Regions from separate parts of the Echinicola strongylocentroti genome, predicted to be linked through region 1. Evidence: riboswitches for the same ligand, from Rfam matches in the RefSeq annotation. Region 1 holds a riboswitch; each other region holds the start of a gene.
The links. A riboswitch is a leader RNA that binds a small molecule or an ion and turns the genes downstream of it on or off. The one in region 1 is predicted to bind S-adenosylmethionine.
Positions count from the first base shown of each region.

Region 2: linked by a shared signal. The riboswitch ahead of metX (homoserine O-acetyltransferase MetX) and the one ahead of DN752_RS17045 (O-succinylhomoserine sulfhydrylase) in region 1 are both predicted to bind S-adenosylmethionine.
Region 3: linked by a shared signal. The riboswitch ahead of DN752_RS18340 (hypothetical protein) and the one ahead of DN752_RS17045 (O-succinylhomoserine sulfhydrylase) in region 1 are both predicted to bind S-adenosylmethionine.

Region 1 covers NZ_CP030041.1:4,387,018-4,389,290, forward strand. The annotation lists gene DN752_RS17045 (O-succinylhomoserine sulfhydrylase) at 1-852, opposite strand, end outside; SAM riboswitch class I at 992-1,100, opposite strand; gene DN752_RS17050 (GDSL-type esterase/lipase family protein) at 1,182-1,856, opposite strand; gene DN752_RS17055 (DUF4407 domain-containing protein) at 2,218-2,273, shown strand, end outside.
Region 2 covers NZ_CP030041.1:464,243-466,515, forward strand. The annotation lists gene DN752_RS01730 (hypothetical protein) at 1-256, shown strand, start outside; SAM riboswitch class I at 552-661, shown strand; gene metX (homoserine O-acetyltransferase MetX) at 891-1,946, shown strand; gene DN752_RS01740 (homoserine dehydrogenase) at 1,939-2,273, shown strand, end outside.
Region 3 covers NZ_CP030041.1:4,673,277-4,675,549, reverse strand. The annotation lists gene DN752_RS18340 (hypothetical protein) at 302-793, opposite strand; SAM riboswitch class I at 916-1,027, opposite strand.

The DNA of each region.
Region 1 (2,273 bases):
GTATTTAACCAACTCAAGCTCTTTGTTGTCCTGAAAATAGGAGGCTACCGCCAATGCATTGGCACAGTGCCTTTCCATTCTGACCGCCAGCGTTTCCATGCTTCTGGAGAGGATCCAGGCATTGAAGGGAGAGATGGAGGGACCTGTGTGGCGGGAAAAGAACTGTACGTCTTTGATCAATTCCTGTTTGCCGAGGATCAGTCCTCCCAAGACGCGCCCTTGTCCGTCAATGTACTTGGTAGCGCTGTGTGCCACGATATCCGCACCCCATTTGGCCGGTTGCTGTAGATAAGGAGTGGCGAAGCAATTGTCCACCACTAAGATCAGGTTATGTGCTTTGGCAAACTTGCCAATCCACTCTAGGTCGATTACCTCTAGCCCAGGATTGGAAGGGGTCTCGATGAACAGCATTTTGGTGTTGGGCTTCACGAGTTTGTCCCAGTTTTCGATATCCGAAATGTCTCCGTAAGTAGAAGTAATCCCCCATTTGGGAAATACCCTTGTGAGGAGCTGGTGGGTAGAGCCAAACAATGAACGGGAAGCAAGTATATGGTCGCCTTGCTGTAAGAGAGAGGCGATGCTGCCAAACATTGCCGCCATTCCAGAGGCAGTGGCGATGCCGTCCTCGGTGCCTTCCAGTGCGCATACTTTTTCGATCAAGTCTGAGCTGTTGGGATTGGCGTAGCGGGAGTAGATATTGCCGGGGATCTCCTCGGCAAACATCTGACGGGCTTCTTCGGCGCTGTCAAAGGTAAAACTGGATGTCAGGTAAATGGGGGCAGAATGTTCCCGTTGATTGGATTTGGAAGAAGCGATCCTGATGGCTTCTGTTTCAAAGTGCTTATTTGACATGGTGTTTAGTATCTTTCAGTTGTATAAAATCAGTAATTAACCGTGAAAAATCAATAATTGCCCACGCATGGCATAGGCCAAGGAAGTCCGGTAGGGGATAAGGAAAAAGCGGTGAAAAGGTAAATTGGCCATAATGTCTAATTTATAGGTCCCGAATTTGTTTTGGGCAGGTATTGGCACCTTTTTGCTGTAGCAAATGGTTGCCAGAGGGTCGCAGAGCCTGGTCTCTCGCCTCTTCTGTATAAATCAGTTTCCTGAAGTCATGCAAAGTAACGGCAGGGCATTGGAAATTCCAAACAAATTTTCTTTTGTGTCAGACTCGTGCTGCCTTATGGGATGTGTGGATCAAGCATCTCTGCCCATCCATCGTAGCCCAATTCGGTCATATGGAGGCTGTCTGACAAGAAGATTTCTGGCTTGGGTTTTCCCCCTTCATTGAGGGCGATGTCCCAGACATTGACAAATTCCACTCCACTGGTCTTGTCAGCGTAGACTTCCAATAGGCGGTTTAATGACTCATAGTCTTCTTTGAGCTGCCAACGTGATGGGCTGGGTTTGGGGCTGATGAGGACTATTTCGGTGTTGGGAAGCTCTGCCTGTAGTTTCCCTACCAGTTTTTGCATGGTGGTCAGGATGGTGACGGGAGTCTTGCCGCTTGCCAAGTCATTATCGCCCTCGTAAATGAACACTTTATGAGGAGCGTAGCGGATGATCAGCTCATCCGCATAATGTAGCAATTCAAACGTCTGCGAACCGCCAAAGCCAGTATTGACTACCGTCACGTCAGGGAAATAACGGTTGATATCCTTCCACATTCTTACGCTGGAACTTCCCGTAAATAGGTAAACATCACCTGATGGTACGGGTGTATCGGTGACGATTTGATCTACTTCTTTTTGGAATTTCTCAGGCTTGTCCTGTGCTGATAGCGTTTGGGTAAAGGCTATCTGTAGCAGTATAAGTAGCAGGCCTTGGTTTCGGGTAAATGAAGATGGGATGGGCATTTGTTCAAGTGGTTTGTGAAAAGACTCTGGTCAATTATTCCGTCATGTAAATAACTAAAAATATTGGGAAAGGAGAAATATTGGGGCTGGAGAAAAACGAAAGAAGTGTCCTGCCGAATCTTCATTTCTGAACATATTTCCGTACACAAAAAGGACTTGTGCGATATTGGGCATGGTGATTTATAAAGGTGGCGATGGGTAGGGGAGACTTTTTCACACCTTAAAAGGGCTGATTGGTGGCATGGTAGGCTGTTTTCATCACATTCGTTATTGGGTGCGCTTTTCGATCCATAATTTCAGGGAATTGTTGCTCGCTTTTTGAGCTGAGGAACAGAAAGTAGCCCAATGAAATAGACCGTCAATGGAAAAAATGAAAGTATTCTTTTGGTTTTGTAGTGGAGCCAACATGGCCATTCT
Region 2 (2,273 bases), 2.3 Mb from region 1:
TACGCTCAATGCCACGGCAGACGGCGGCACCATTTCCCTAGCTGATCAAGCGAGAATAGAAGGCAGTAACACCATGCTGGGCAACCCTGTAGATGTCGCTTACAGTGAAGATAGCCAAATGGTATTTGTAGCAGAACGAGCTAATGGAGGAGGAAGAGTTCTGGTCTACGAATATTTCTCCTCGAATGGTAATCCCTCTCCTAAAATTAACCAAGAAGTAGCGGGAGCATCGGCTGTTTACTACTACGAAGACTAACAAGGATACTACACTCTCCTCTATTCCAAAAGGTGTCCTGAGCGATCAGGCACCTTTTCATTTTCACACCAATTTACACCAATAACCAACCTTTCATTTCCTTTCGATAAAGACGATCATTCATTATTGATTTTTTCTTGGCCACACCTGTACAAGAGCTAAAAACTCATTTCTCTATCGATTTAATAGGGTTTATAAAGGTGATTATTTTTTAAAAACTCTTTTTCGAATACTTGCAAATTAAAAAATTCGATTGTTACTTTGTGGCATCCTTTTACTTTTTAGTAAGTCGAAGGATTTATACAGAAGAGGTGAGAGACAGGCTCGTAGACCCTCTGGCAACCTGGAAAATCCAAGGTGCCAATTCCTGCCGAATGTGAATATCCGCATTTGGAAATATAAATTCTTAAATAATGAATTTTATAAAAAGGATACACACAGCAATACAACTTCATACACCAATCATCATCGAGTTTCTTTTTGTCAAAAGGGATAATTTCATACATCGCCGAATGTGCATGTGTATGTGCAACTAAGCACCCTTCTCTTGTCCTTACCGGACACTATACTTCTTTTATCCCCATTATTGATGATCCCAGTTGACTGAAGTCAACGCTAAATTAAGAGTAAGAAAATGAATCTAACATCACCGTATCTGATTACCGATATGACCCAAGAAATTTTCCACTGCGAAGAGGAACTACCACTTGAATCAGGTGAATCATTGCCAGGATTCGATATTAGTTATACTACTCAAGGGCACTTGACCCCACAAAAAGACAATGTCATCTGGGTACTGCATGCCCTTACCGGAGATGCGAATGTACACGAATGGTGGAGCGGTCTTGTAGGGGAAGACAAATTCTTCGATCCCACCAAGTACTTTATCGTCTGTGCCAACTTGCTCGGATCATGCTATGGCTCTACCCAACCGCTCAGCAAAAACCCAAAAACTGAAAAACCATATTATTATGATTTCCCCAATCTGTCCACACGCGACATGGCCAAGGCCTTCGACCAACTACGACAGCATTTGGGAATTCAGAAAATTGATACCATAATAGGCGGATCTCTTGGTGGTCAAGTAGCTCTTGAATGGTCCTATAACTTACAAGAACAGGTAAGAAAGACAATCATCGTGGCATCCAACGCCAAGACATCCCCTTGGACGATCGGCTTCAATGAAGCCCAAAGAATGGCCATCGAATCAGACAATACTTGGGGGCAAAACTCTCCTGATGCAGGCAAAAAAGGACTGGAAGCGGCACGCGCCATCGGTATGCTCAGCTATCGTCACCAGGAAATTTTCCATACCAGCCAAGCCGAAACAGAGGAAAAAACGGATCACTTCCGAGTGAGTTCATACTTGCGATACCAAGGCCAAAAACTCTCCAATCGATTTAACGCCCTCTCCTACTGGGTGCTCACCAAAGCCATGGACAGCCATGACCTGGGCAGAGGCAGAGGAGGAACAGCCAAGGCGCTTTCGGAAATCAAATCCAAGGTACTTTCCATTGGGATCAATACCGACTTGCTCTTTACCAAAGAAGAGTCGCAGTTTATCAGTAAAAATGTCCCCAACGGCACTTATCGAGAGATTTCTTCCATCTATGGCCATGACGCATTTTTGGTGGAAAACGAACAATTAAATTATATTTTAACCTCTTTTTACCTAGAAAACAATGACTAACCGCATTGGTTTGTTTGGCTTTGGAGTGGTCGGCCAAGGATATTATGAAATCGCTAAAAATGACCGCCCCGAGCTTTTACCTGAAACGATTGTCGTACAAAATAAAAACAAAGAACGAGATCATTCACTACAATTTTCTTTTGACCCAACGGACATTTTGGATGCCCCTTGTGACATTGGAATAGAGCTCATATCTGATCCTGTGCAGGCTTATGATTATGTCAATAGCCTTTTAAAATCAGGAAAGAAAGTCATTTCAGCAAACAAAAAAATGCTTGCTGCCCATCTACCAGAGCTTTTGGAACTGGAAAAAGCCTACGGTGGAAG
Region 3 (2,273 bases), 290 kb from region 1:
TGTTGCGACCTTAAACTGCTTCAAAATCAGCCGTTTCACTTTAGTTTTCGGCATAACCGTAGCGGTGCTACGCTAATGCCTCCAAACTAACTGATTTTCTTGCAATTTCAGCTCTCACTACGATTCCTAATGCATAATCCGGGTTAAAAATTAGGGCGCCCCTATGATACGGATGATTAACTATCCCAAAGGAACTCCCTGTTGAACCCGAAAAGAAGAATAGTGCATACCAAAAAAGAACCCTTGCCGGAATGACAAGGGTTCTTTTATTATGGTTATTAGTGATGGTTTATCGTAATGTTTATTTGCTCAATTCATTAAAGAGCAACTTCTCTTCCAATCGGTGTTTCTCCTGATTGACCAGTACTTTTCTTAACACTTGCTTGAACCTGATTTCTTCATTGACAATTTTGAAAATCTTTTCCAAATATCGCTTCGCTACTTCCTCGTTCTTTTTATAAAATTTCAAGGTAAAGCTCCTGTTCTCATGGATATTCTCCAGGTAAATTTCCTTAGGCTGTCCTGCCAAAACGATCCCACGGAAAAAGGCATATTGTGCTGCCAAATTCCCTTTCAGGGTAAAATAGATTGCTTGGAATTTTTTATTGGCATCAGCATAGTTCTGGAATCCAAAAGATCCTTGACCTTGTAGCTGGACAAATTCATTATTTTCCAACCAATCATAAGCTGTCAGCGAAGTGGCTTCTACTGCCTCGTTTCTACTTACGGACTGGAAGCTGAAAATTTTGTTTTGCTGTACTGAATTGGTATAGTTAGAAGCTATTGCTGTCATGGTTTCTTAATTTGTGATGGTTACTAGTTAATTTTTTCTGCGGATTTGCTGCGATCAGCAACAACATCTTTTTGGCTCTTTTAGCAGGTTCTGCATTCGAATTGATCGTCTCATGGCTTTTACATTTATAGGTCCTCAAATGATTTCGGCAGGATTTAGCACCTTTTCTCTTATAAGAGGGATAGGTTGCTATAGGTTCTTAGAGCCTGTTCTCTCCCCTATTCTTTATAAATCAGCTACTGAGCTTACTCCGCTTTTCGCTAATAACTACTTCAAAGGTACAACATTTTTCTACAAAAACTAATTTCCCTATAGAATTTGTAGGGAATTATTTTTTTCACTCTAATATATCCCTTAGCCATTACAATCTTAACGGAATTGCGAACGTCCTCAACCCTATTATTTATTTGTAATTTAGTGTATTTTTATGTTGAAAAACAGCATTTCCAGCTATCTTATCGTTACAATAAACACCAACATTTTAACATACAGGTATTCTTATACCCGGTTTATGCATTAGGAATCGTGATGAGGTTTGAAACTGCAAGAAAATCAGGCTGTTTGGAGATTGAGGCATAGCACCGCTATGGTGAAATCGAAAACAGCAGCGAAGCGACTGATTTTGAAGTAGGTTCATACCGCAATAGATAGGCTAATGCATATTCCGGGTTAAAAACCAAGTGTACGAATGAGAGAACCAACCCAACCTTCTATGCGACAAACGAAACCATCAGGATATCATCCATGTTCACCACCCAGCTACCAGAGCAAACGCATTTAACATTATTTCGTGTAAGGCAGCTATCATCCGTGCCGCTGGCACTCCTTCTGGAGGTGGAGGAGACCTTAACATCCAGCAGATGAATCCGCAGGTTACTAAATCCATCGTGCCGCTGGCACTTCACCCCTGTTGGTACATTAGGATAGCAGCAGCCTGTCGCGGCAAATGCTGAAAGAGCAAGGACATCAGTTGATTTAGAGGACCAATAAAGTATCGCAACTGTCTGCCCAAGTGGGGAATGATTTAGATAAGTTTAACCCGGAATATCAATGTCGTTTAGTTAAGAAGGTTTTCCAATACGGATCGTCCATTGAGAGAATTATGGTTTTAATCCATGGACTTTTAAAACATATACAAAATGGATCCGCCTTGCAGCTATTGGGCGTTAAGAAATTAAAAAGCGGGTGGGCAAGAAGGCAGGCTTGTTTGACGAAATGCTGGCCAAAAAGAATGTTGGCAGCTAAAAAGGAGGAGTTTGCCTGCATGAGGGAGGGTTTTTATTTTAGGCCATTAGATGCACAGCGGCGGGGTTTTTTGGTTACTTTTTTGACCTGCAGCAAAAAAGTAACAAAGGTAAAGAGATGAATACTATCTTAGAATTTAGCAAGAAAAATAATTAAACCAATATTTCCAGATACACACTAACTAAGCGACATTGCCCGGAATATGCATTAGCCTATCTATTACGGCCTGATCCGC